3 regions of the Pseudarthrobacter sp. L1SW genome follow, and region 3 is predicted to be linked to each of the others. Evidence: riboswitches for the same ligand, from Rfam matches in the RefSeq annotation. Region 3 holds a riboswitch; each other region holds the start of a gene.
The links. Region 3 has a riboswitch for S-adenosylmethionine ahead of KTR40_RS17575 (DUF1737 domain-containing protein). Riboswitches for the same ligand answer to the same signal wherever they lie in the genome.

Region 1 (9,382 bases), 1.2 Mb from region 3:
ATCGACGTCGACGGCGTGGCGTCCCTGAAGCTCGGCATGGTGCAGGGCCGCTTCGACGTCGTTACGCACGAGGAGCAGGTGGCCCGCGTCGAGATTGCCGACGTCCACGGAGACCCTGTGGCGGTCTCCCTGAGCGAGGGCCGCCTGGAGGTCCGCCACCAGCTGCACGGCCCCCAAGGCTGGTTCAAGAACCTCATGGGGACCGTCAGCCACAACAGCGAAAATTCGGCCGTCATCAGCATTGCCGTCCCCGCCCACGTCCGGGTGGAGGCGGGCACGGTCAGCGGTGACGGATTGGTGTCAGGCATCAAGGGACAGACGCGCCTCAACACGGTCTCCGGCTCGGTCATGGCGGACGGCACCGAGGGTGAACTGCACATCAACACCGTCAGCGGAGAAGTCACCGCCCGGAACCACACAGGTGTCCTGACCGCCAAGAGCGTCTCCGGCGAAGTGACCGCGTCCGGGCACCTCAGCAACATCCGCGCAAACACCGTCAGCGGGGACATGAGCTTCGATCTCCTGGGCTTCACGCACGACTTTGGCGCGAACTCGGTGTCCGGGGACCTCACCATCCGGCTGCCCCACGACGTGGGCGTGGACATCGTGGCCAAGTCGGCCAGCGGTGCCGTTGTGATCGGAGACCAGCGGTACGCGGTGGTTGGCGGCAAGGTGGAAACGATTGCCGGCCCGGACGGACAGCTCATGCTGGTGCGGACCAACACGGTGTCGGGCAAGACCTCCATCTTCCACGGCCCGGCGGCGGGAAATGCAGAAGCTGGCTCCTAATGGCCCCGGTATTCGCCCACGGCGCGCTTCGCCTCTACCTGCTGGCACTGCTTGAGTCAGGTCCCAAACACGGCTACGAGCTCATCAAGGAACTCAAGGAACGGTTTGGCGGCACCTACTCCCCCAGCGCCGGAACCATCTACCCCCGGCTGGGAAAACTTGAGGAGGAAGGGCTCGTGGCCACGGAATCCGCCGGGCGCCGGACCAACTACCACATCACCGCATCCGGGCTGGCGGAGCTGAACCGGCGCCGTGACGAACTGGCCGGCGTGGAGAGCGAAATCTCCGCTTCCGTCCGCCGGCTGGCCGACAACCTCCGCGAGGACATCCGCAGCAACATGCGGGGGCTTCGGGCCGATCTTGCCGCCACGGCGGAGGCCGCCCGGGCCACTGCGCGCTCGACGGATTTCAAGGTCCCCGGCAGGTTGCCACCGGAAAGCCAGCGCTCCCTGAAGGAAGCGGAAATGATGCTCCAGCGGTTCCGCGACGACCTCAGGTCTGAGCTGCGGCTGCACGCCGGAAGGGAGCCCCTCAGCCCCCTGGCACTGGAAACAGTCCGGACCGTCCTTGAACAGGCCGGCATCTCGATCCGGAACTCCCTCAAACCCTAGGACTGCATGCTCCCCCAGCGGCCAAGGCGCAGGTCATGCGGCTGTTCCCGGTTCGCGGGCGGCTACTTGATGTGCGAGACTTGAGGGCAGCTCTTTTGAGTACCAACAGTAAGGAGGCCAGCTATGAGCAAGCGTGCACGCAAGCGTCGTGACCGTAAGCGTGGCGGCGCGAACCACGGGAAGCGCCCCAACACCTAGGCAAATGCCAGGAACTACGGTTCAAGCGAAGGACCCCGGACGCCAAACGGCTTCCGGGGTCCTTTGCTTTGTCAGCGGCGGCGGTACGGCCCCGCCGCCCTAGGCGTCTACCGGCCGGATGGTGTGGATCCGGTCAAGAATGGCGTTCTTCAGGTTCTCCGGAGCGGCCTCGGTGCAGGACCGCTTGACCATGTTGCGGATCACGCATTCAAGGTCGTACTGCTGCGTGCATTCCGGGCAGTCATCAAGGTGGTTCTTGATGTCTGTGATGTCCTCACGTGTCAGGGCACCGTCGAGGTACTCGTAAATCCGTTGCATCCGGGTGTCATCGCAATCGCCCAATCCCTGGCAGTCGCTCATTTCCTGCTCTCCTGTTGTGTGCTTCCTGCCGCGTCCTGTGAATCGGCGGCTGTCTTGAATCCGCGCTCGGCGGCGTACTCTCCCAGCATGTCCCGCAACATTCTCCGGCCGCGGTGGAGCCGGGACATCACTGTGCCGATGGGCGTGTTCATGATGTCTGAAATTTCCTTGTAGGCGAACCCCTCAACATCCGCGAAGTAGACCGCAAGGCGGAATTCCTCGGGAATGTCCTGGAGCGCCCTTTTCACGTCGGAATCCGGAAGGTGGTCCAGTGCTTCCGCCTCGGCGGACCGGAGCCCGCTGGAGGTGTGCGACTCAGCCCTGGCCAACTGCCAGTCCTCGATGGTGTCCGAGTTGGACTGGAGCGGTTCCCGCTGCCGCTTGCGGTACAAGTTGATGTACGTGTTGGTCAGGATGCGGTAGAGCCAGGCCTTGAGGTTGGTTCCGGGCTTGTACTGGTGAAACGCGGAGAAAGCCTTGGTGTAGGCCTCCTGGACGAGGTCCTCGGCGTCGGAAGGGTTCCGGGCCATGCGCATTGCCGCCGAATACAGCTGGTCGACGTACTGCATGGCATCGCGTTCGAACCGCAGCCGGCGCTCTTCCGCCGATTCAGTGGCAACATCCACCGGGTCCTCGCCCGATTCCACGGCAGCGGCGGCCACCGGGACAACTGCGGAATCCGCAGCCCCGGTTCCGGCGGCAACGCTGCCCTTCGCTTCGTTGTGGGAAGCTTCATACATGGCCGAGACGGCCGGATCCAAGGTGCTCATTGCCCTCAAGTCTACTGTCAGGCTCCGCGCACGCGGCGGCCCATACCCTGGGGGTTGCGACCCAAACGAGTCCAGTGCCACCGGGCCTGCTGCTTCAATTCCGTCCAACACGCGCGCCAAGGGCCCAACTCCGCTCTGCTTGTCCGGCCGGGGACGTGCGTCTGGCAGTCCGTGCCCGGCCATCTGTTCCATGGTTTCACCCATGATTTACCTGCGGACCGGCGTTCCCCGGATCCGACATCCATAACCTCCTGCGCTCGGCAAATATTCCCCAAAAGTGCAAGACTAGGACGGACTCCGCCGCATTCGACGCGGTTCGTCCACCCAGGAGGAAATCCATGTCCTTTGTCCGCACGCTCGCCCGCCCCATGCTGGCCTCCAGCTTTGTCCTTGCCGGAATGGACAAGCTCAAGAACGCTGACGACACCGCGCAGCAGCTCTCGCCGCTGCTCCGCAAGGCAGCCGCGTCGCTGCCCTTCAAAGCGGACGAGAAGACGCTTGCCCGCGTCATCGGCGGAACCCAGGTGGGCGCCGGCGTACTCTTCGGACTGGGCAAGTTCTCCAGGCTTTCGGCCACGGTGCTCACCGTGATTTCCCTGCTCAACACGTTCGTCGAGTGGCGCAGTGCAGACATCAGCAGCAAGGAAGGCCGCGAGACCCGGCGCAACCAGCTGCTCAAGAACCTGTCCTTGAGCGGCGGTGCGCTCCTTGCGTCCGTTGACACCGCGGGCAAGCCGGGCCTGGCCTGGCGCGCAGAGCACCTGGCCGCTGATGCGCGCAAGGGCGCCTCGCACCTGGCTGCGGACGCCAGGAAGACCACCAACAAAAAACTCCACAAAGCGGACAAAGCCGTGCGCCGCGCGGTGGAGCAGGCCACGGGGGCATAACAACGAATGACCGCAGCAGCCGCCGTCCGGGATGATTCCGGAACGCCTGTCCCCCACTGGCCCGCACCCTTCGCGTCCCGCCCTGTCAATGCCACCGTCACGGTGCCCGGTTCCAAGTCGCTGACCAACAGGTATCTGGTCCTTGCAGCCCTGGCTGACGGACCCTCCCGCCTGCGCGCGCCCCTGCACTCCAGGGACTCCGCGCTCATGGTCGAAGCACTCCGCCAGCTGGGTGCCACCGTTACGGAGGTGCCCGGGGAAGGAGCCTTCGGGCCAGACCTTGAAGTTGTTCCGCTGGACCCGGACGCGGCCCCGTCCCCGGCGGGGATCGACTGCGGGCTTGCCGGCACGGTGATGCGGTTCGTCCCGCCCCTCGCTGCACTGCGCAGGGGCACCAGCGAGTTCGACGGCGACCCCCACGCGCGCAAGCGGCCGATGGGAACCATCATCGAGGCACTCAAGGCGCTGGGGGTGGCAATTTCCTCCACTGAGGGGGGCACGCCGTCGTCGTTGCCGTTTGTGGTGGATGGCACCGGGAAGGTCCGCGGCGGCCACCTGGTGATCGACGCCAGCGCGTCCTCCCAGTTCGTTTCGGCGCTGCTCCTGGTGGGAGCGCGGTTCACCGAGGGCCTGCACCTGGAACACGTGGGCAATCCGGTGCCCAGCCTCGACCACATCAACATGACCGTGGACGTCCTGCGCGGGGCGGGCGTTGCCGTTGACGACTCGGTTCCCAACCACTGGGTTGTCAGCCCGGGCCCCATCCGCGCCTTTGACCAGCGGATCGAGCAGGACCTGTCCAACGCCGGGCCGTTCCTCGCCGCGGCGTTGGCGTCCGGCGGAACCGTGCGGGTCCCCGGCTGGCCGGAAGAAACGCAGCAGGTGGGCGATCTCTGGCGCAGCATCCTTGCCCGGATGGGCGCGGAGGTCAGCCTGCAGGACGGCGTCCTGACCATCACCGGCGGCACCGAGATCAAGGGCGGGGACTTCGCGGACACCAGCGAACTCGCCCCCACCGTGGCCGCCCTGTGCGCGCTGGCCAGCGGGCCTTCGCGGCTCAGCGGCATCGCGCATCTGCGCGGACACGAAACGGACCGGCTTGCTGCGCTGGTCACGGAAATCAACCGGCTCGGCGGTGACGCCGAGGAGACCAGCGACGGCCTGGTGATCCGGCCTGCGAAGCTGCACGCCGGCGTCGTCCACAGCTACGCGGACCACCGCATGGCCACCGCCGGGGCCATCCTCGGCCTGGCCGTGGAGGGCATCCAGGTGGAGGACATCGGCACCACCGCCAAGACCATGCCGGACTTCCCGCAACTGTGGGCCGACATGCTGGCCCAGGACGCCCCTGGGGCTGGGGCGGAAGGTTCCAGCGGTGGCGCGGAGCACTGATTCCTGGGACGAATCCGACGTCCGGATCCGGCCCAGCAAGAAGGGCTCCAGGCCCCGCACCAAGGACAGGCCCAGCCACGACGACGCCGTCACCGGGCGCATCATCACGGTTGACCGCGGCCGTTACACAGCAGTGGTGGGCGAGGACTCGGGCAACGAGCGGGTGGTCATTGCCGCCCGGGCAAGGGAACTTCGCAGGAACCCGGTGGTTGCCGGGGACTTTGTTTCACTGGTGGGCGATGTCTCCGGCGAGCCGGACACCCTGGCCCGGCTGGTGAAGATCCAGGACCGCCGGACGCTCCTGCGGCGCAGCGCCGATGACACCGATCCGGTGGAACGCGCCGTGGTGGCCAACGCGGACCAGCTGGTCATTGTGGTGGCAGCCGCCAACCCCGAGCCGCGCACGGGTTTCATTGACCGCGCCCTGGTGGCCGCCTACGACGCCGGCATTGAGCCGATCCTGCTGGTCACCAAGGCGGACATCAAGGATCCCGCGGAGCTGCTGGCCAATTACACCCACCTGGACTTTCCGGTGATCATCAGCCGGACTGCCGACGCGCAGGCCTCAGGCGTTGATGCCCGTTCCGACGACGGCCTCTCCGCCCGGCTGGACAGGGCCGCCGTCGCGGAGCTGCGGACCTACCTCGACGGGAAAGTCACCGTCATGCTGGGGCACTCCGGCGTGGGCAAGTCAACCATGGTCAATGCGCTCACCGGGGCGGAACGGGCCACCGGCGGCGTGAACGCGGTGACCGGCCGGGGCCGGCACACGTCATCCTCCGCCCTCGCCCTGCGCCTCGCGGACGCGCCGTCCGGCAGCTGGATCATCGACACCCCCGGCATCCGCTCCTTTGGCCTGGCGCACGTGGACCCTGACCGGATCCTGCGCTCCTTCCCGGACCTCTCCCCCGGCACGGATGACTGCGAGCGCGGCTGCAAGCACACAGCCACTGCCGTGGACTGCGGGCTGGACGCATGGGTAGCGGGGGGCCACGCCGGCCCCACCGGGGCTGCCCGGCTTGCCTCGTTGCGGCGGTTGCTCGGGGCGGACCCGCGAATGGAAGCCCAGGAGGCCAAGGAGCTGGGCAGCGTCAACTGACGGGGCCCGGATCCCGGCAGAATCGTGCGCAGACGGTAGTTTGGAACCATGATCCAACCCGCTTCGAGCTACAACGATGACCTGCGCCTGGCCCATGTCCTGGCCGACTCAGTGGATGACCAGACCATGAGCCGCTTCAAGGCACTGGACCTCCACATTGAGACCAAGCCGGACCTGACGCCCGTCACCGATGCGGACAAGGCGGCCGAAGAAGCCATCCGCGGCCAGCTCTCCCGCTCCCGTCCGCGCGATGCCGTCCTTGGCGAGGAGTTCGGCAGCACCGGCCACGGCTCGCGGCGGTGGATCATCGATCCCATCGACGGCACCAAGAACTTCGTCCGCGGCGTTCCCGTGTGGGCCACCCTGATCGCGCTGGTGGACGAAGGCGAACCGGTAGTGGGTGTGGTGAGCGCTCCGGCCCTGGGCAAGCGCTGGTGGGCGGCGAAGGGCATGGGAGCCTACATGGGACGCTCCCTGGCAGCTGCCACCCGGCTCCGGGTGTCCAACGTTTCCAGCCTGTCCGACGCCTCACTGTCCTATTCGAGCCTTGGCGGCTGGAAGGAACGTGGAAACCTCAACGAGTTCCTGGGCCTCACCGAGGATGTCTGGCGGACCCGGGCCTTCGGCGACTTCTGGTCCTACTGCATGGTGGCGGAGGGTTCGGTGGACATCGCCTGCGAACCCGAGCTCAACCTCTATGACATGGCCGCCCTGGTGCCTATCGTCGTTGAAGCGGGCGGCCGTTTCACCTCGTTGGAAGGCGAAGACGGGCCGTTCGGCGGCAATGCCCTGGCCACCAATTCCATCCTGCACTCGGAAGTGCTGCGCCGGTTGAACCCGGACCTGGACGACCTCCTCTAACACTCCATTCTCCGAAGAATCAACGCCGGGCACCTCCAAAAGGAGGTGCCCGCCGTCGTTATCTTCGGTAAAAGCAGTCCTTTTCAACTGCGCGTAACAAAGCCCTTAACATTCCAGCCGGCTTTTAGCCTGCACGGGGTATGTCCTACGCTCTTAACCAGGTCACGAGTGCCAGCGCTAAACCCCGGTTTGCTGGCCGGCAACCCTCCATTCGCGGTGGGGTGCCCCGGGTGACGACCAGGCCGGTCCGGAACGGATGCGGCAAGCGCGGATTCCCCCAGCGGAGTCCTGTTCCAAAGTGAGGTCTCTGTGACAACTGCCACCGTCTCCCCCAGCGCCGCAATCCAGCCTGGACCGGCAGCACTCGTCGACCAGCGCCATGCGGCGGCCGGCCGTCCCCTGGCGGCAGTCACCGGCGCCGAAATCCAGGCCCCCCTGATCCATGGCGGGCACGTCCGGTACGCGAACCTCGACTACGGCGCGTCGGCCCCGGCGCTCTCCGTGGTGTCCGCCTACCTCAACGAAATCCTGCCCTTCTACGCGAGCGTGCACCGCGGAGCCGGCTACGCCTCCCAGATCAGCACCTCGGTGTACGAGAACGCCCGCGCCATCGTCCGGGACTTCGTGGGCGGCCGCCCGGACGATTCCGTGATCTTCACCCGGAACACCACCGATTCCCTCAACCTGCTGGCCGGCTGCCTGCCCGCTACAAGCGGCCGGGCCGACGGCGACGTCCTGTACCTGGACATTGAGCACCACGCCAACCTGCTCCCGTGGCAGGGCGTCCCCCACCGCAGCATCGTGGCGGCCGACACCATCGCGGGAACCATTGATGCCGTGCGTGCCGAGCTCCAGCACGGCGGGGTAAGCCTGCTCGCCGTCACCGGGGCGTCCAACGTCACCGGCGAGATCCTTCCCATCCGGGCCCTCGCCTCACTCGCCCACGAATACGGCGCAAGGATCGTGGTGGACGCGGCCCAGCTGGCGCCGCACCGCCGCATCGACATCACCGCGGACGACGTCGACTACCTCGCCTTCTCCGGGCACAAGCTGTACGCGCCCTTTGGGTCAGGGGTCCTTGTGGGCCGCCCGGACTGGCTGGACGCCGGGACCCCGCACCTTGCCGGCGGCGGCGCCGTCAAGGAGGCCAGGCTCGACGGCGTCAGCTGGGCCACCGGTCCGGCCCGCCACGAGGGCGGGTCACCCAACGTGCTGGGCGCAGCCACCCTTGCCCGAGCCACCCAGGTTATTGCGGAGCTGGATCCGGACCGGTGGCACGCCCACGAGTCCGCCATCCGTTCCTTCCTGGTCGAAGGCCTGCAGGAGATCGACGGCGTGACTGTCCACCAGATCTTCAAGGACACCGATCCGGAGACTGACACGATCGGCGTGGTGAACTTCTCCGTGGAAGGCTACGACGCCGGATTGGTGGCGGCCTACCTGTCAGCCGAGCATGGTGTGGGCCTGCGTGACGGCCGCTTCTGCGCCCACCCGCTGCTGAAGCGGCTGGGGCTTCCGTCCGGCTCCCTCCGGGCCAGCTTCGGCGTGGGATCCCGCCTTGATGATGCCCAGCGGCTCCTGGCAGGCATCCGGGACCTTCGCAGCAAGGGGCTTGGCTGGGACTATGTGGTGGATGCGGGCCGCTGGGTTCCCGCCAACGACAACCGCACCTACCCGCACTGGGCCCCCAACACCCCGGGGACGGCTGGCGCGGCCCCCTGCATCGACGACTGACCTGCGCACCGCCTGACGGCCGCCGCTCAGCCGTACCGGTCCGGTACGGTAAATTCGGAAGGTACCGACGGGACCTGACGAAGGAGGCCACGCGTGGCACGGGGTGGCCCCAGGCTGGATCACGGCCGGCGCCGGGAGCTCGGACAGAGCTTCCAGGACGGCGGCAAGCATTACCAGCGGGTGCGGCCGGGATATCCCGCTGAATCCGCGCAGTGGCTGGTGCCCCGGGGCGCCCGCGATGCACTCGATGTTGGTGCCGGCACCGGCAAGTTCACGGCGCTGCTCCTGGACATGGGACTGTCGGTCACGGCGGTGGACCCCTCAGCGGACATGCTCGAACAACTCGCGGAACACTATCCCGCCGCCGCGGCTGTCCTGGGCACCGCGGAGGCCACCGGCCTGCCTGACTCAGCGTTCGACGTCGCCACCGTGGCCCAGGCCTGGCACTGGTGCGATGCGCTGCGGGCCAGCACGGAACTGGCCCGTGTCCTCCGGCCCCAGGGAACGCTGGGCCTGGTTTGGAACCAGTTGGATACGTCTGTCCCCTGGGTCCACCGGCTCTCGAGGATCATGCATGCCGGGGACGTGTACAAACCCGATTTCCGGCCGCTGGTAGGGCCCGAGTTCGAGGGACTGGAAGGCCACGTGGTGCACTGGCAGGACCCGGTCACCACCGGCGGC
Region 2 (9,382 bases), 1.7 Mb from region 3:
ATGAGAGGCACGGCACCGTGAGCAACTTGTTTTTCTGGATCATCATTTTGTCATTCCTGATCCCGATGGCCATGCGGATGTACCGGAAGTCCGTAGCCCGCCGGGACCAGGAGCAAAGCTTCACCGGACGGTACCCCGAACAGTTCCCGGGCGGCGGAATCTTCCCCGGCTCCAACGGCCCGCAGAACAAGCAGCCCCGGGACGGCTTCACCCAGCAGGACTACTTCAGCGGCGGATTCCGCCAGCTTGACCGCCCCGCGCCGCTCCAGCCAGGCCAGCCCCTGCCGCCCGTACAGCCGGTCCCGCCGATGGACCAGCAGTTTCCGCCGTACGGGCAGCCCCACCCGGGCAACACCCAGCAAGGGCCCCGCGAAGAAGCCCCGCAGCAGCCCGCAGCACCTGCAAGTCCCCCGCCGCCGTCGGCCCCCCAGGGCTACCGCGCACGCAAGCTTGCCGAACTCGATGAGAAGTACAGCAACGGGGAACTTTCCGTGGAGGAGTACATGACCCGCCGCGGCGAGATCATGAACGGCTAGCCTCCGTCAGTCCACCTGCGGGAAGCCCAGGTCGATCACGGACGTTGCGGGGTCCGGCCACCGCGTGGTGACCACCTTGCCCCTGGTGTAGAACCGGATGCTCTCCGGCCCGTACATGTGCGTGTCCCCGAACAGCGAGTTCTTCCAGCCGCCGAAGGAGAACGTGCCAACGGGAACCGGGATGGGCACGTTGACGCCCACCATGCCTGCCTCGACGTCGAACTCGAACTGCCGCGCGGCGCCGCCGTCGCGGGTGAAGATGGCAACCCCGTTGCCGAACTCGTTGTCGTTGACCAGGCGGACCGCGTCACTGTAAGTGTCCACGCGGACCACGGACAGGACGGGGCCGAAGATTTCGTCGTCGTACACCTTCATGCCCGGCTTCACGTGGTCCACCAGGCTGACGCCGATGAAGAACCCGTTTGAATCGAACTGCTGCGCACGCCCGTCAACAACCACCGTGGCGCCCTCGTTTTCGGCGCCCGCCACATACGACGCAACTTTTTCGCGGTGTTCGGCGGTGATCAGCGGACCCATCTGCGACGCCGGGTCCGTGCCCGGGCCGATCTTCAGGGTGGCCATCCGGCTCTTGATGGCCGCAATGAGGTCGTCGGCGATGTTCCCGACGGCGACGAGCACGCTGACCGCCATGCAGCGCTCGCCCGCCGAACCGTAGGCTGCCGAGATGGCAGCGTCCGCAGCCATATCCAGGTCCGCGTCCGGCAGGACCACCATGTGGTTCTTGGCACCGCCCAGGGCCTGGACGCGCTTGCCGTGGTCCGCTGCGCGCTTGTAGATCGACTGCGCGATGGGCGTCGAGCCGACGAAGCTGACGGCTTTGACGTCCCGGTGTTCAAGCAGGACGTCCACCGCCTCCTTGTCGCCCTGGACCACGTTCAGCACGCCGGCAGGCAGGCCCGCTTCCGCAAAGACTTCCGCGATGAACACGGCTGACGACGGATCCTTTTCGCTGGGCTTCAGGAGCACGGTATTGCCGCAGGCCAGGGCGCTGCCGATCATCCAGAGCGGCACCATGGCCGGAAAGTTGAACGGCGTGATGCAGGCAACGACGCCCACAGGCTGCCGGACGGAGTGGACGTCCACGCCGCTTGAGACCTGCTCCGAGCGCTCCCCCTTGAGCATGTGGGACAGGCCGGTGGCGAACTCAATGTTCTCGAGGCCGCGGGAGATTTCCCCCTCCGCGTCGGAGAGCACCTTGCCGTGTTCGCTGGTGAGGATGGCGGCAAGTTCGGACTTGCGCTGGGTCAGGATTTCGCGGACGCGGAAGAAGATGTTGGTCCGCTTCGCCAGGCTCGTTGCCCGCCAGGCCGGCAGCGCTGCCTTGGCCGCAGCGATGGCTTCCTCTACCCGGGCCGCGGAAGCCAGCGCCACCTGCTTATCCTGCTCTCCGGTGGCAGGGTTGAAGACGGGGCCGAAGCGCTCGGCATCGGCAACGCGGCTGCCGTTGATGTAATGCGGAATGGTCTGCATGGTTGTCTCTCTTCTACTTGGCTGGCTTCTAGTTGGCCGGGTCGAGGGAACCGTCGACCAGCTTGATGATCATGGAGCAGTCCTTGCCGGACTCGCCCGCGTCGATGAGGCGCTGGTAGAGCTGCTGCACGTGCTTCCCGATCTCGAGCGGCGTTCCGGTGTCCTCCGCAGCGCTGATGGCCAGGCCGATGTCCTTGTTCGCCAGCTCGGCGGTAAACGTGGGGGCGAAATCGTTGTTGGAGGCCGCGGTGGGGACCACGCCGGGAACGGGGTACCAGGTGCGCAGGGCCCAGCTGTCCCCGGAGGACACGGAGGCGATGTCCCAGAACACCTTCTTGTCCAGGCCCAGCCGGTCCGCCAGCACTGCACCCTCCGCCGTGGAGGCCAGGTTGATCAGGAGCATCAGGTTGTTGCAGATCTTGGCCGCCTGGCCGGTGGTGGCTCCGCCGGTAGGGATGATGTTGGCGGCCATCGGCCCGATGTATTCGGTTGCGTCGGCAACGGCGCCTGCTTCACCGCCCACCATGAACGTCAGCGTGCCTGCCTTGGCACCGCTCATCCCGCCCGAGACAGGTGCGTCGACGAAGCGGAAGCCGGCGGCAGCAGCGGCGTCGTGCAGTTCCTTTGCTGCGGCGATATCGATGGTGGAGGAATCCACCAGCAGCGTGCGCGTATCGGCATGCGCCAGCACCCCGTCGGCACCCAGGTAGACGGCCTTGGCGTGCTCGCCCTTTGGAAGCATGGTGAACACAACGTCCGCTCCCGCCACCGCCTCGGCGATGCTTCCCACCGGCTTCACCCCTCCGGCCTCCGCTGCGGCGAGCGCGGCGGGGTTGAGGTCAAACCCCCGTACGTCGTGCCCCGCCTTTGCGAGGTTCCCGGACATGGAACCGCCCATGTTTCCCAAACCGATCCAACCGATGACTGCCATGGCATTAGCTCCTTTGCTGTGCATCCGGCCGAGGGCGGCCGGGAGGTCTGTGTCCACCATCACACCCTGCTACAGTGCAATCAAGGGGAAAAATCACAGACAGTATGTGCACTGATGCACACGAATGAAAGGCTTGCGGTGGCACGGCTTCCCAGTCCGGACGACCTGCTGATTTTGTTGACCGTGGCCCGGCTGGGACGTTTCAACGCCGTCGCCGAGACGATGGGCACCACGCACACCACCATCTCGCGGCGGATCCTCGCCCTGGACAAGCAACTGGGCGGCCGCACTCTCGAGCGCAGCCCGCACGGCTGGGAGTTGACGGAACTCGGGGCCTCGGCCGTCGCCGCGGCGGAGGCGATCGAGGAAACGCTCGGGTCCCTGGCCGCGGTAACGGGGCAGGACCGGGACGCCCTGTCCGGCATGGTGCGCATCAGCACCTCGGACGGCTTCGGCGCCGAATTCGTGACGCCTGCCCTGGTCAGCCTCCAGCATCGGCACCCGATGCTGAACGTGGAGATGCTCAGCGCCACACGCAAAGTCAGCCAGAACCGCTCCGGGGTGGACCTGGAGGTGGTGGTGGGCCGCACCGACGTGAGCAACGCCCAGGCCATCTTCCTGACCAACTACTTCCTCAGGCTCTACGCCAGCCCCGCCTACGCTGCAGAGCGTGGCTTGCCGGAAACGCCCGACGGCGTGGGGCAGCACGGCTTCGTCTCTTACGTTGAGTCGGCCCTCCAGGTTGCCGAGCTGGGCCACCGGTCCTCGCAGCTGCCCATGCCGAAGTCCAGCTTCCAGGCAACCAGCATCTTTGCCCAGGTGGAGGCAGTGCGCCGCGGCGCCGGCATCGGGCTGCTTCCGAACTTTATGGTGGCGGGGAACCCGGAGTTCGTTCCGGTGCTCCCGGACGCCTTCGAACGCCAGGTGCCCATCTGGGCGGTGGCAAGGCCGGAATCGCTGCGGTCCGCCCGCGTGCAGGCCGTAATTGCCGCCCTCAAGGAGGAAGTGGCGGGACGCCAGGACGTGCTGGCAGCCTAAGGCCCGGGCACCCCGAACCTAGGCCCGGGAGCCGGCTTAGGCCCGGAAAAGCCGCCTGACCACCTGCCCGGCGGCGAGCGCGTCGAGGCCTTCGTTGATTTCGTCAAGCGGCCGGGTGTCCGTGTGCAGCAGCTCAACGGGAAGCCTGCCCTCGCGCCAATACTGCAGGTACAGGGGAATGTCCCGGTCCGGCACGGCATCGCCCATGTAGGAACCGAGCAGCCGCTTGCCCGCCCCTGCGAACTGGAGGGCGGGCACCGTGAGTTCCGCGGTGGGGTGCGGCAGTCCCACCGAGACGACGGCGCCGCCGCGCGTCACGTGCTCGAGGCACGACGCGATGACCCGCGCTGATCCCACGGCCTCGACGGCGGTGTCCACTCCGTCACCGGCGGCCTCGGCAATCAGCCGCGGGGCGTCGTCGGGAGTTCCGACGGCGGTTGCGCCGCACTTCAGGGCGAGCCCGTGCTTGCCCTCGTTGGGATCGATGGCGATCACGGAGGAGGCACCGGCGAGCGCTGCGGCCATTACGGCCGAAAGCCCGACGGCGCCGAGTCCGAAGACGGCCACCGACTGGCCTGGCTGGACAGCAGCGGTGTTCAGGACAGCGCCCATCCCGGTGAGCACGGCGCAACCGAACATTGCCGCGACAGTGTCCGGGACGTCGTCGTCGATGACCACCACTGATTCCCGGGCCACCACGGCGTAGTCGGCGAAGGCCGAAACCCCCAGATGGTGGTTGATCCGCTCCCCCGCAGGCGTCCGCAGCAGGGCTTCGCCATGCAGGAGGTCGCCAGACCCGTTGACCTCCGCCGCGCGGTGGCAGAGTGCGGGACGCCCAGCCCGGCAGGCCCGGCAGGCACCGCAGCTGGGGACGAACACGAGGACCACGTGGTCTCCGGGGGAAACGTCCGTGACACCCTCACCCACCGTGGCAACCCGCCCCACAGCCTCATGCCCCAACGCCATGGGAAGGGGCCGAACGCGTGAGCCGTCCACCACTGACAGGTCTGAGTGGCACAGGCTCGAGTAGGTGATGGTGATGCCCAGTTCGCCGGCCCGCGGTTCGGGCCGGTCAAGTTCCTCGACCCGGAGGGGATGCGCTTCGGTGTAGCTGGTTTCAGACGGGACGGTGGCGTAAAGGACGGCTGCTTTCATGGGGATCCTCACTTCAGGTGTGGTGCTGACGCCCAACTGCCCGGGCCTGCGTTGCGGCAGGTCCGGGCAGTTGGGGTGATGCCTGGCCGTATGGGGGCTGCCTACTTCTTGGCGGCGGCGAGCAGGTCTGCCGTGCCCTGGGCGTCGGCCGCGTCCACATCGTGGAGCGAGATGCCGCGGGTTTCCTTGAGGAAGAACACAGAGATGGCGGTCACGATGCAGGCGGCCAGCAGGTACAGCGCCACCGGAGTGGAGGACTTGAAGGACCCCAGCAGCGAGCTGGCGATGATCGGCGCGAGCGAGCCGGCCACGATCGAGGTCACCTGGTAGCCGAGGGAAACACCCGAGTAGCGCATCCGGGTGGGGAACATCTCAGCCATGATGGACGGCTGCCCGGCGTACATCAGTGCGTGGAACAGCAGGCCGATGGTGATGGCTGCGAGGATGATCAGCTCGTTGGCGGTATCCATCATCGGGAAGGCGAAGAAGCCCCAGGTTCCGGCAAGGACGGCACCGGCCATGTACACGGGGCGGCGGCCGAATGAATCGGACATCTTGCCCACGAGGGGTACCGCGCAGAAGTGGATGAAGTGAGCCACCAGCAGGAGAAGCAGGATCCGGGACGTGTCCGTCTGGACCACGACCTTCAGGTAGGTGATGGAGAACGTCACCACCAGGTAGTACAGGATGTTCTCCGCGAAACGCAGGCCCATCGCGGTGAAGACGCCGCGCGGGTAGCGGCGGAAAACTTCTGCGACGCCATAGCCCTTGTGCTCAACGGTGACTTCCTTGCGGGCCTCGATGAAGATGGGCGCGTCCTGGACCTTGGTGCGAATGTAGTAGCCAATGATGACGATCACTGCGGAGAGCCAGAAGGCAACGCGCCAGCCCCAGCCAAGGAAGGCTTCCTGGGAGAGGGTTGAGGAAAGGGTGAACAGCACGCCGGTGGCGAGCAGGTTGCCCATGGGCACCGCGGACTGCGGCCAGCTGGACCAGAAGCCGCGGGACTTGCTCGGGCTGTGTTCGGCGACCAGCAGGACGGCGCCGCCCCACTCGCCGCCGACGGCGAAGCCCTGGACGAAGCGGAGGAAGACCAGCAGGGCGGGTGCCCAGTAACCGATCTGGGCGAATGTCGGCAGGCAGCCCATGAGGAAGGTGGCAACACCCACCAGGATGATGCTCAGCTGCAGCAGCTGCTTGCGGCCGAACTTGTCACCGAAGTGGCCGAAGACGATGCCACCGATGGGGCGGGCGACGAAGCCGACGGCGTAGGTGACGAAGGCTGCGATGATGCCGTCCAGCTCGGTTCCGGAATTAGGGAAGAACATCTTGCCGAACACCAGGGTGGCGGCGGAGGCGTAGAGGAAGAACTCATACCACTCAACCACGGTGCCGGCCATGGAGGCCGTAACAACTTTCCTCAGGCCCGAGGCCTTGACGTCGGTTTCCTCGGGCCGCCGTGCGGCGGACTTTTCCGTACTCATTGATGACTCCTTCGGCGTCTTCTTCGACACCACTGGGACAGGCTGTGGCGGATACGTGTGATTTTGGCCACGAACCGCCGGGTCCCAACGAGTATGGTCCGCCTGAACGCTGAGCTCAACGGCGAATCATGCAGAGGCCATCTGCAATAATGCACATCTGGCTGCCCGCGAGGGCCGGTCCTATGCCGAAAGGTGCTCCCGCAACTGGCTCCCCAGCTGGCCGATTTCGGTGAGGAAACCGTCGTGCCCGATGGGCGCCTCAATGAGGTGGACGTCCACCTCCCCCGGGAGTGCCCGCGCCAGCTCACGGGACTGGGACGGGAAATAGAGCCGGTCCGAATCCACGGCCGCCACAAAGAAGCGCGCCTCGGAGCGGGCCAGGGCCTGCTCGAGGGGTCCGCGCCCCCGGCAGACGTCATGGCTCATGAGGGCCTCGGTGATGGCAATGTAGCTGTTGGCATCAAACCGCTGGACGAGCTTGGTGCCCTGATGGTCCAGGTAGCTCTCCACCTGGTAACGCCCGCGGGCAGCGAGTTGTGCAGCCTGGAAGGGAGACTCGGGGGCCTGCGGCGCGCGGCCGAACCGCCCATCCAGCTCCCCCGGGGAGCGGTACGTGATGTGGGCGATGCGCCGTGCCAGGGCCAGGCCGTCCTCCGGGAAAGGGCCACCGTAGTAGTCGCCACCCTTGAAGTTCGCGTCCTGGCGGATCGCGAGGGTCTGTGCCTGGGCGAAGGCGATCTGCTCGGCGGTGCTGGCTGCCCCCACCGAGATAACCGCACAGCGCTGGACGCGTTCCGGGAAAGTGACGGCCCATTCCAGGGCGCGTGCCCCGCCCATGGAGCCTCCCAGCACGGCAAACCAGCTCTTGATCCCCAGCTGGTCGGCCAGCCGCGCTTCAGCCACAGTGCTGTCGCGCAGGGTGACGAGCGGAAAGCGCGAACCCCAGGGCTTGCCGTCCGGCGCGGGCGAGGACGGACCGGTGGACCCGTAGCAGCCGCCCACAATGTTGACGGACACCACGAAGAACCGGTCCGTATCCACCGGCGCGCCGGGGCCGGCAAGCTGCTCCCACCAGCCTTCTTCATCGGTGTCGCCGCGGGTCACGTGGGTGCTTCCGGTCAGGGCGTGTTCGATCAGGACGGCGTTGCTGCCGTCCTCATTCAGGGTGCCCCACGTTTCATAGGCGAGGACGACGTCCGGGAGGTAGCCGCCGGCCTCGAGCTGCAGCCCCCCGATGGGGGCATAACGGACAATCCCATGTTCGGGAGCGGTGGTACGGGTGACGGTAACCGTCATGGCAAGACCTCTTCTACGCGCTTGCCCGCCGTCGAATGACCGGCAGGCCAGGTCTTCACCCGGGGCACCCCACCGCGGAAGGAGGGTTGCCGGCCAGCAAGCCGGGGCTGTCACTGGCACTCATGACCTGGTTCGAGTGTACGAAACAGCCCCTGCCTGCTGCCAAGAGTGTGACTGGTTGTGACTTCCCCGGCCCGCCTCCGTGTATTGCGCCCCTCTGCCTCCGGCTAGGCTCCGATTGCCTCCTTGGCGGCACGGAAACCGGCTTCCAGGTCCGCCAGGATGTCGTCGATGTGCTCGATCCCCACCGACAGCCGCACCAGGCCCGGGGTGACGCCGGCTACCGCCTGCTGTTCAGGGGAGAGCTGGCTGTGGGTGGTCGACGCCGGGTGGATGACAAGGGAGCGGACGTCGCCGATGTTTGCCACGTGGGAGTGCAGCTCCAGTGCATCCACGAAACGCTTGCCGGCTTCGGCTCCCCCGGCGAGGTTGAACGAGACGATCGCGCCGGTCCCCTTGGGACCGTACTTGCGCCCGCGCTCGTACCAGGGGCTGGAGGGCAGGCCGGCATAGGCGACCGATTCGACGTCGTCCCTTCCTTCCAGCCAGCGCGCCACTTCCGTGGCGTTGGCAACGTGCCGTTCCACGCGCAGGCTCAAGGTCTCAAGGCCCTGTGCGATCAGGAAGGCATTGAACGGGGAGACGGCGGAGCCCAGGTCCCGGAGCAACTGGACGCGGGCCTTGAGGATGTAGGACAGGTTGGCGCCCAGGGCACCGTCCTTGCCGAGGTCCCTGGCGTACACCAGCCCGTTGTAGGTGGGATCCGGGGTATTGAAACCTGGGAACCTGGCCGGGTCCTTGCCGAAATCGAAGTTGCCTGAGTCCACAATCACGCCGGCGATCGCGGAGCCGTGGCCGCCCAGGTACTTGGTGGCGGAGTGCACCACGATGTCTGCACCCCATTCCAATGGCCGGATGAGGTAGGGCGTGGACAGGGTGTTGTCCACGATGAGGGGCACACCGGCCGCGTGGGCAACGCCGGACACGCCCTCGATGTCCAGGACGTCCTGGCGGGGGTTGGACACCACTTCGGCGAAGAAGAGCTTGGTATTGGGCTGGACCGCATCCCGCCACTGGTCCAGGTTGTCCGGGTCCGCCACGAAGGTGACGGAGATGCCGAACTTCTTCAGGGTGTGGGCGAACAGGTTGTAGGTCCCCCCGTACAGGCTGGGGCTGGCAACAATGTGGTCCCCCGCCTCGGCGATATTCAGGACGGCGAAGGTTTCCGCGGCCTGTCCCGAGCTGAGCAGCAGTGCTCCCAGGCCGCCTTCGAGGCTGGCGATCCGTTGTTCCACGGCGTCCTGGGTGGGGTTGCCGATGCGGGTGTAGATCGGGGCCAGTTCGGCGAGCGCAAAGCGGTTGGCGGCGCTCTCCGCGCTGGGGAACACAAA
Region 3 (9,382 bases):
CTGGTACATCACCCCGGCTCCCCCCACCATGCCCACGTAACGGAGGAAGTTCCTGCGAGTAGCATCTGTCATGTCGTTCCCTTTCACCGGAGTGTTACAGGGTGAGCCTAGGGATGAAATGTTTCGTCAAATGCTGTGACAATGTCCGTCATGTAGCGTTCATATTTCAGTAAAGTAAAACGCTCCTTCGGCACCACAGCGCCCTCCTGAAAGGCATCTGGTTAGTGATCACCAGCACCGGCTACCTGCGCGAGGGCCTTCATATCCGACTGCTTGAGGACGGCGATGCCGCGGCCCTGGCGGCGGCATACCAGCGTAATCGCGGGCACTTGGCGCCATGGGAGCCGGAAAGGGATGACGCCTTCTTCACGCCGGAGCAGCAGGCCGAAATCATCCGCGCCAAGCGCGGACAGCACATGCTGGGGTCTGAGATCCCCTGGGTCCTGGTGAAGGAGGACGACGCCGGTGCGGGCAGGGCGGGTACCCGCAGCAGGAGTGGTCGCGTGGTTGGCACGGTCACCCTGACTGGAATCGTCCGCGGCCCCTTTCTCAGTGCGAACATAGGCTACTGGATTGATGGCGGCCTCACCGGACAAGGGATCGGCACGGCGGCCGTCCTGTTTGCAGCCAACTATGCGCGCACCGCGCTTGGCCTTCACCGTATCCAGGCAGCAACCCTGCTCCACAACACAGCATCGAGGCGAATCCTGCATCGGGCCGGGTTCCAGGAGATCGGAGTGGCGCCGGAGTACCTGAAAATAGCGGGGAAGTGGCAGGACCACCTGCTCCACCAACTGATCCTGCCACTCCCCCAGGTCCCGTCGGGCGGTACCGCTCGGCCTGGGTCCTGACCCAGGTGGGGATGATGCATGGAAACCCCGCTCGGGGCACCCACCGCGGGGCCGTCGTCGTACGTTGAAAGAAGGTGCCGGACGGCACCCTGGCGCTGCCGCGGCTCCCTGAGTACTTCAGTTACGCAACATGACGACGACGGCGGTGCGGCACCGGGCGGCAAGTGTTACGTTTTTGGGGAGTAATGAGTACCGGCGCCAAGCCCTGACTGGCCGGTCGGCAACCCTCCTTCCGCGGCGGGGTGCCTCAGGTGAACACTCGGCATATCGACCCATTCGAGCTGCAAGCGTGAGAGAAGGAGATTCGTCATGTCTGACGCACCTGCCCCCGAAGAAAAACTGGCCTACCGCCTTATCACCGGGCCGGATGACCGATCCTTCTGCGAGCGGATTTCAGCCGCCCTGGCCGAGGGCTACGTGCTCCACGGAAGCCCCGCAGTCACGTTCAACGGCACCGCACCCATCGTGGCGCAGGCTGTGATCCTGCCGGCAGCCGTTGCCTCCGCCGACGCCGCAGTGGCCACCGCCGTGGACGAGCTTGGGCTCAACGGCGAGGAACTCGAGTTCGCTGGCGAGGGCCACGCATGAGCTACGCCGGAGACCTGACCCCGCACGAGGCCTGGGAAAAGCTGGAGCAGGGCGCCATCCTGGTGGATGTGCGCACGGAGGGCGAATGGGCCCACATTGGGATTCCGGACACCAAAGCCACCGAGAACGATCCGCTGTTCATCCAGTGGACCTTCCCTGGCGGAATCCCCAACCCCGATTTCATCACCGACCTTAGCCAGCAGGCGCCCGAGGACAAGTCGACCGAACTGGTGTTCCTGTGCCGTTCCGGCCAGCGTTCCATCGCCGCCGCCATTGCTGCCACGCAGGCCGGTTTCACCTCCTACAACGTCCTGGAGGGCTTTGAAGGCGAGCCGGACCGCTATGGAGAACGTACCGTCAACGGCTGGAAGAACCGCGGCCTGCCAACCAACCTGGGAAAGAACTAAGTGACCTTCAACGAAGACGCCGCCGGCTGGAGCCCCGACACCCAGGCCGTCCGCGGCGGACTGGACCGCACCAACTTCCAGGAGACCAGCGAGGCCGTCTTCCTGAACTCCGGTTTTGTGTACGAATCCGCCGCCGCAGCCGAGCGTGCCTTCACAGGCGAGGACGAGCGCTTCGTCTACTCGCGCTACGGCAACCCCTCCGTGGCCACGTTCCAGGAGCGGCTCCGCCTCCTCGAAGGCACGGAGGCTTGCTTTGCGACGGCGTCCGGCATGTCCGCGGTGTTCACCGCCCTGGGTGCGCTGCTGGCAGCCGGCGACCGCGTGGTGGCGGCGCGTTCCCTGTTCGGCTCCTGCTTCGTGATCCTCAACGAGATCCTGCCGCGCTGGGGCGTGGAGACGGTCTTCGTGGACGGCCCGGACCTGGAGCAGTGGCGGTCCGCCCTGTCCGAGCCCACCACTGCCGTCTTCTTCGAGTCGCCGTCCAACCCGATGCAGGAGATCGTGGACATCGCGGCGGTCAGCGAGCTGGCGCACGCGGCAGGCGCGACCGTCGTCGTCGACAACGTTTTTGCCACTCCCCTGCTGCAGCGGTGCGGGCAGTTCGGCGCCGACGTAATTGTCTACTCAGGCACCAAGCACATCGACGGCCAGGGCCGGGTCCTCGGCGGTGCCATCCTGGGGACCAAGGAGTTCATCGACGGCCCGGTGAAGCAGCTGATGCGCCACACCGGACCGGCGTTATCCGCATTCAACGCCTGGGTCCTCACCAAGGGCCTGGAGACCATGGCGCTGCGCGTCAACCATTCCTCCGCCACTGCCCTGCGGCTTGCGGAATGGCTGGAGGAGCAGCCCGCCGTCAGTTGGGTGAAGTACCCGCTCCTGAAGTCGCACCCGCAGTACGAGCTGGCGGCGAAGCAGATGAGCGCCGGCGGCACGGTCCTCACCCTGGAACTTGCCCCCTCCGGCGGGCGCTCGGGCAAGGAGGCAGCGTTTGCGCTGCTGGACGGCCTGCGGATCATCGACATCTCCAACAACCTCGGCGACGCGAAGTCTCTCATCACGCACCCGGCCACCACCACGCACCGGGCGATGGGACCTGAGGGGCGGGCTGCCATTGGCCTGAGCGACGGCGTGGTGCGGCTTTCGGTGGGGCTTGAGGACGTGGACGACCTCATCGGCGACCTGGAGCAGGCGCTGAAGCAGATCTAGGGTTCCGCTACGGCACCGGCACCTCTCCGCTGGGTAGTCCTTCCAGCCAGCGCCGGAGATCAGTTCCCCGTGATCGCGGCGTCAGGGGTGCGGTATGGATAGGTGAACGGCCACTTCGTCGCCGTCGCTAATCATGGCCTTGTCCCTGATGGCCTTCTTAACGGGCAGGAGGTACGTGCCCGTCTTGGTGTCCGCGAAGAGCGAGGTCTGCCACGCGTGGCCGGAAATCACCGCCGTCACTTTGACTGAGCCGAAGGCTTTGCTGTGGTCGGCGTTTTGCGCGCGGATATCGTCCGCAACCTCCGCCGGCAGGGTCAGGAAGTGCCAGCCGGCTTCCCCGGGGTAGAGCCACAGCTCCGCTTTGAAGGAATACGACGCCGTCACGCGCCGAGTATGGCACGGCGCCTTCCCGGGGCGCTACAGCTTGCCGCACCTGCTGCCGACCATTTATCTCGAAAGGCGAGGGCGTCGCCTCCTCGAATGGATGGCACAAAAAAGTTCAAAAGTATTTTCAGGAAGGCCGTAGAAGAGCCCAATAATGTCGGACCCCCTCACGATGATGGAGGTATGGATTCGAACCCGGTGGTGGTGCAGGCGGAGGAAGCGCTTGATGCTTCGGTCGCGGCGTTTATGGCTGCGCTGGGTGGAAGTTCTGGCGTTTCGGGTGGCTGTGGTGCTGGCGGGCATGATGATGATCCGCTGCAGCGGATTGCTGATGCGGCCCTGGAAGTCCTTGGTGGCGTGGCGCGGTCGGAAGCGAAGTTGGCGGCGATGAAGGCGCTGGCCGCTGCAGTCCTTGCCGGGGCCATGAAGGCATTGAACCCTCCGCCGGTCTCCCCGCACGAGGCCACGGCGCAGGACCGGAGCCTGGTGGCCGAAGTCGGGTGCGCACTGGCCATCGGGGACCGGGCAGCCGGAGCGCTGTTGGCCGAAGCCCATGCCTTGACCACGTCCCTGCCCCGGACCCTCGCCGCCCTGCAGGCCGGGACCATCTCCTGGGCCCATGCCCGGACCATGGTGGACCAGGCTGTAAGCCTCGCCCCTGCCGCGGCAGCGGCCCTGGAAGCGCACTTCCTGGACCCGGACGCCCCGGAAGCGGTCCGCGGGTGCCCGGTCGGGGAGATGCCGGCCTACCGGTTCAAGGCCCGGGCCCGGGCCTGGCGGGAACGGCACCACCCCGAAAGCCTGGAGAAACGGCACGCCAGGTCCGCCGCGGACCGGCGGATCGAGTACTGGCCGGACAACGATGCGATGGCCTGGGTGGCCGCCTACCTGCCCGCGGACCAGGCATCCGCGATCTGGAACCGGCTCACCGCCATCTCCCGGGGAAGGCAGGGACCGGACGAGGCCCGCACCCTGACCCAGCTCCGGGCGGACACCTTCGCCGAAGCACTTCTCACCAGCGGCACCACCAGCGGGAACAGCAGGAACAGTTCCGGTGCTGCCGGGACAAGCGGGCCAACCGGTGCCGGGCACGGCGACGGGCACGAGGCGGGCGGTTCCGGGGGCGGGGAGCCAAACAGTGCCGGGCACGACGACGGCAGTTCCGGCAGTGCCGGGCACAACGGCGGGCACGGCGACGGGCACGACGCGGGCGGTTCCGGCGGCGGGGAGGCGGCAGGTCCGGGCCCGTCGACTTCGATTCGGCCGCAGGTGCTGGTCACCGTGCCCGTGTTCTCCCTGATGGGCCTCACCGACGAGCCCGCAGTGCTGGACGGGCACGGCCCCATCCCGGCCTCGATGGCACGGAACCTCGTCGCCGGCGGGGCGGACTCGTTCCACCGGGTACTGGTTGACCCGCGGGACGGGGCACCACTGGAAATCGGCCGCACCAGCTACCGGGTAACCAAGGCGATGCGGACCTGGCTCAGCCTCCGGGACGGAAAATGCCCCTTCCCCGGCTGCAGCAACAGCTCCCTGGACAACGAAGCCGACCACCTCCTCGCCTGGCACCAAGGCGGCACCACCGGAATCAGCAACTTGGGCCAGCCCTGCCCAAAACACCACAAGCTCCGCCACACCAGCGGCTGGAAACCCACCCCCGCCACCACAACAGAACCACCCGGCTGGACCTCACCCACCGGCCGCCACTACACAAGCGAACACCAAGACTGGGAAGCACCCCACTGGCCGGAACGGAATGCGGAACTACGGAGTGCATCTTCAGCGGCTGAGCCGACGACTCAGGACTTGTGCGTGCCCGTCCATGAGTTGCCTGCGCAGTTCGACATGCCTGAAAACATTGAGATACCTGCGTGCTTTGCACTGCCGGAAGAGTTTGACCAAGTGAAGGACCTGGACCTGCCGGATTTCGATGTGCCCGAGGACCCTGGCCCTTCCGAAGGTGAACTGCCGGAGGACCCGTTTCCGGACTGGCATCTCTGGCTTAACGAATTCGCCTCGGTCCCCTAGCCCTTCGCCTCTCTGCCTTAAACTGCTCGCCGCTAGGACTGCCTGACGCGCAGCAGTTCCGGAGCGTCGTCCACCTTTGAAAGGTCCAGTGTGCCCCGCATGGTCACGTCCACCGCGTGCTTCACCACTGCATCGAAACCGAGGTTCTCAGCTTGCGATGCGGACAGAGCCTTATCCCGGACGCGCCGCTGTTCGGCAGCTCCTGTTCCGCGGGCAATGATGTCCTCCACGCCCTGCCGGGCCAGGGCAAGTTCGCCTTGCTCCTGCAGTACCGGGGCGAGATAGTCCACCAGGGAGCGCACCACATCAGCGGCCCTGGCCGGACGGAAAGTGCCAAAGTCCAGCAGTTCCCCGTTGAGTCCCGCGCTGCTCGCCTGCCAGGAGGCCATGCGCAAAAGCACCGTGGGCACGGGGGCCGGATCGACGCCGTCCTGCCACTCCCGGCTCGCAGTCTCCACCAGGGCTCGGACCAGGACAGCAATGAGTGCGGCGTCCTCAGCGCGGAGGCAGACATCGGCAACTCGGACTTCCACCGTGGGATGGTTCCGCGAGAGCCGGGCATCAAAGTACAACATTCCCTCATCCAGCATGACCCCGCTGTCCAGAAGCCGCGTGACCACGCGGCGGTAGGCAGAGTAAGTCCCGTAAATCCCCGTGGGTCCGGCCGTCGGCCAACGGTTCCAGGCCTGGGTCCGGTAACTCTCAAAACCCGTTTGGATACCGTTCCAGAACGGTGAATTGGCACTCAGGGCGGTAAGGACGGCGAGCTTGTCACGGATGCGGTCCAGCACCGCCACGCCCTCCTCATGCGACTCAATGAAAGTGTGCACGTGGAAGCCGCAGGTCAACTGCTCCTGGGCAGTCAGGCCAAAGCGCTCCAGCATCCTCGCGTAGCGGGGGTCCGGAGTGGTGTGGCTGGCCAGGCCCAGCGGCGAGGTGGCAAGGGCGGCCACCCGGGCGTGGTTTTTCCTGGCAGCCTTGTCCGCCAGTGCCCGCCCGGCGCGGATCTGCTCCAGGAGCTCACCGTACTCCAGGCAGGGGCGCGTCTGCGTCTCGATTTGTTCCAGCTTGAGCTCGGCACTCAGGCCCATTTCGTCGTCGTCGTAAACGGTTTTGTCTTCCGTCTCCAGAACGCGGGGGTCATCCGGCGCGTCGTCGGCGGCCATACGGCGGCCGGACAACAGCGCATCCGCGAGTGCCAGCGGCTCCCCGCTCTCCGGATCAACGATCAGGAGCTCTTCCTCGACGCCGAAAGTTCGCATACCCACATTCTCCGACAACAGGGGCTGTATGGAGGGTCAACAGCACTTCATGACGAACCGTGAATGGTCAGTCCTGGAAGTATTCCACTTTCGCCCCAATGGTGTTGAGCCGTTCCGCAAGGTCTTCGTAGCCACGCTCAATGACGTAGATGTTCCGGAGTTCGGACACTCCCCGCGCGGCAAGCATCGCCAGCAGCAGACACGCAGCCGGGCGGAGCGCGGGCGGACAGCCAACCTCGGCCGCACGCCACCTGGTGGGGCCATTGACGTAGATCCGGTGGGGGTCCAGGAGCTGTACCTGGGCGCCCAGCCGGTTCAGCTCGGTCAGGTAGATCGCGCGGTTTTCGTACACCCAGTCGTGGATCATGGTCTGGCCATGGGCATTCGCTGCGATGACCGCGAAGAAGGGCAGGTTATCGATGTTGAGCCCGGGGAACGGCATTGGATGGATCTTGTCCTCCGGAGCACGCAACTCGGAAGGCTTGGTGGTGACGTCCACCAGCCGGGTCCGGCCGTTGCGGGCCATGTATTCGCTGGAAATCTCCAGCTGCTGGCCCATCTGCTCCAGGGTTGCCAGCTCGATTTCCATGAACTCGATGGGCACGCGCCGGATGGTCACCTCCGAGTTGGTGACAATGCCCGCGGTAATCAGGCTCATGGCCTCGATAGGGTCCTCCGACGGGAAGTATTCAATCTCGGCATCGATGGACTGGCGCCCGGTGATCTTCAGCGTGGTGGTCCCCACCCCTTCGATGACCACCCCCAACATCTGCAGGTAGAAGCAGAGGTCCTGCACCATGTAGTTGGGGCTGGCATTCCGAATGACAGTGGTGCCCTCGCGGTGGGCCGCGGCCATGATGGCGTTCTCGGTGACGGTATCGCCGCGCTCAGTCAGGACGAAGGAGCGGTCCCGGGTGTCTGCGGGCGGGGCCTGCACTGTGTAGAAGCCCGCCGTCGCTTCCACCGAGAGGCCGAACTGGCGCAGCGCCTGCATGTGCGGCTCCACCGTCCGGGTACCAAGGTCACAGCCACCGGCATACGGAAGCTTGTACTTGGTGGACTCATCCAGCAGGGGTCCCAGCAACATGATGACGCTCCGGGTGCGCCGTGCGGCATCCACGTCCATCCCGGCCAAATCCAGAACCGCCGGGCGGCGGAGCTGCAGGTCGGTGTCGTTGAGCCAGGTGCACTCCACACCGATGCTGGTCAGGACCTCGACGATCCGATTCACTTCTTCGATGCGCGCGAGGCGGCGGAGAATGGTGGTTCCCCGGTTGATGAGGCTGGCGCACAACAAAGCCACTCCGGCGTTCTTGCTGCTGTTGACGTCTACGGAACCAGAAAGGGTCCGTCCGCCTTCAACGCGCAGGTGGGTCATCTGCGGCCTGCCCACATTCACGATGCTCCTGTCGAAGATCGCTTCAAGGCGTTGGATCATTTTCAGGCTCAGGTTCTGCTTGCCCTGTTCCATGCGGGCCACGGCGCTCTGGCTCGTTCCCAGCTCGGCAGCCAACTGTCCTTGGGTCCAGCCCTTCTCACTCCGGGCATCCCTGAGCATGGCGGCAACGTGTTCGGCAGTTTCCTGAGTCATACCCAATTTTATATCATAAATGAGTTATCAAGCCATAGAACTGGCATGACAACGCGGCAGGGTCTGGATCTTTACCCGCGACATGCGATCACGACGTCCGCGCGCTTCTTGACCACACCTCCGAAGGGCGCGAGACTGGTAGCACCTGTTCGTCCAGCGGCAACGGAGGCAGCATGCGCCGGACACCAGCCAAGCCGATGCCAGGCAGCCGGGCATTCCCTGTCCGGAGCATGCGAACCGTGTCAGGAATAACGGGCCTGTTCCTCGCGGCCTTGCTCCTCATCTGCGGCTCCCCTGCCTACGCGGCGCCCTCCCCCGGAGAAGGAGTGCAATCACTCCTGGGGAACGACATCTCCTGGCCCCAATGCAACACGGCCTTCCCCACGGGACAGGCCTTTGCCATTGTGGGCGTCAACAACGGCCTGGCCAACACCACCAATCCCTGTCTGGCCGAGCAACTTCGCTGGGCAGAAGACTCTGCGGGCCACCCTGGCCGGCCCACCGTGTCCCTGTACGTCAACACTGCCAATCCCGGCGCTGCGGGTTCCTGGTGGCCGGAGGAGGACGAGTACCCGGCCGGCCGGGAAGTGCACAACCCGTATGGTCCCTGCGAGGACGGGGACTTCGGCAAGGCGTGCGCCTACATGTACGGCTTTGCCAAGGCGTACGACGACGCCCACCACCGCGGGGTCAGCAACCCGGGCTCCTACTTCTGGTGGCTGGACGTGGAGACCGAAAACAGCTGGTCCGGCACCGACAAGGAAGCCAACCGGGCTGTCCTTGAAGGCATGACGGATTTCTTCCACAGCATCGGAGCGCAGGTGGGGATCTACTCGACGGGCCGGCAGTGGGACCAGATTGTTGGACCTGTCAGCAGTTCGAGCAACCTTTACGTCCTCCCGAGCTGGCTGGCGGGATCCCGGAGTGCCTCAGGAGCAGCCCTGGCCTGCGCGGATGCGCCCCTCACCGGCGGCGGTACGGTGGCCCTGACCCAGTTCGTATCGAGGGGATTCGACTACAACCATTCCTGCCCGTAGGCACGGAGGCCCGCAGGCCAGGCCG

Region 1: another riboswitch for S-adenosylmethionine. It lies ahead of KTR40_RS11915 (aminotransferase class V-fold PLP-dependent enzyme); the one in region 3 lies ahead of KTR40_RS17575 (DUF1737 domain-containing protein).
Region 2: another riboswitch for S-adenosylmethionine. It lies ahead of KTR40_RS06365 (homoserine O-acetyltransferase); the one in region 3 lies ahead of KTR40_RS17575 (DUF1737 domain-containing protein).

What each region holds. Positions count from the first base shown of each region.
Region 1 covers NZ_CP078079.1:2,575,808-2,585,189, forward strand. Annotated here, with positions in the region: gene KTR40_RS11875 (DUF4097 family beta strand repeat-containing protein) at 1-789, shown strand, start outside; gene KTR40_RS11880 (PadR family transcriptional regulator) at 789-1,400, shown strand; gene KTR40_RS19135 (50S ribosomal protein bL37) at 1,524-1,598, shown strand; gene rsrA (mycothiol system anti-sigma-R factor) at 1,698-1,958, opposite strand; gene KTR40_RS11890 (sigma-70 family RNA polymerase sigma factor) at 1,955-2,728, opposite strand; gene KTR40_RS11895 (DoxX family protein) at 3,067-3,615, shown strand; gene aroA (3-phosphoshikimate 1-carboxyvinyltransferase) at 3,622-5,007, shown strand; gene KTR40_RS11905 (ribosome small subunit-dependent GTPase A) at 4,991-6,106, shown strand; gene hisN (histidinol-phosphatase) at 6,155-6,967, shown strand; SAM riboswitch class IV at 7,128-7,241, shown strand; gene KTR40_RS11915 (aminotransferase class V-fold PLP-dependent enzyme) at 7,277-8,701, shown strand; gene KTR40_RS11920 (class I SAM-dependent methyltransferase) at 8,795-9,382, shown strand, end outside.
Region 2 covers NZ_CP078079.1:1,383,215-1,392,596, reverse strand. Annotated here, with positions in the region: gene KTR40_RS06400 (winged helix DNA-binding domain-containing protein) at 1-4, shown strand, start outside; gene KTR40_RS06395 (hypothetical protein) at 18-536, shown strand; gene KTR40_RS06390 (CoA-acylating methylmalonate-semialdehyde dehydrogenase) at 543-2,027, opposite strand; gene mmsB (3-hydroxyisobutyrate dehydrogenase) at 2,056-2,958, opposite strand; gene KTR40_RS06380 (LysR family transcriptional regulator) at 3,073-3,996, shown strand; gene KTR40_RS06375 (alcohol dehydrogenase catalytic domain-containing protein) at 4,033-5,151, opposite strand; gene KTR40_RS06370 (MFS transporter) at 5,253-6,635, opposite strand; gene KTR40_RS06365 (homoserine O-acetyltransferase) at 6,816-7,931, opposite strand; SAM riboswitch class IV at 7,944-8,059, opposite strand; gene KTR40_RS06360 (bifunctional o-acetylhomoserine/o-acetylserine sulfhydrylase) at 8,159-9,382, opposite strand, start outside.
Region 3 covers NZ_CP078079.1:3,783,597-3,792,978, forward strand. Annotated here, with positions in the region: gene KTR40_RS17565 (flavin monoamine oxidase family protein) at 1-72, opposite strand, end outside; gene KTR40_RS17570 (GNAT family N-acetyltransferase) at 225-851, shown strand; SAM riboswitch class IV at 1,033-1,147, shown strand; gene KTR40_RS17575 (DUF1737 domain-containing protein) at 1,161-1,439, shown strand; gene KTR40_RS17580 (rhodanese-like domain-containing protein) at 1,436-1,846, shown strand; gene KTR40_RS17585 (O-succinylhomoserine sulfhydrylase) at 1,847-3,055, shown strand; gene KTR40_RS17590 (DUF1905 domain-containing protein) at 3,137-3,439, opposite strand; gene KTR40_RS17595 (HNH endonuclease signature motif containing protein) at 3,623-5,467, shown strand; gene KTR40_RS17600 (glutamate--cysteine ligase) at 5,500-6,729, opposite strand; gene KTR40_RS17605 (UDP-N-acetylglucosamine 1-carboxyvinyltransferase) at 6,797-8,320, opposite strand; gene KTR40_RS17610 (hypothetical protein) at 8,551-9,357, shown strand.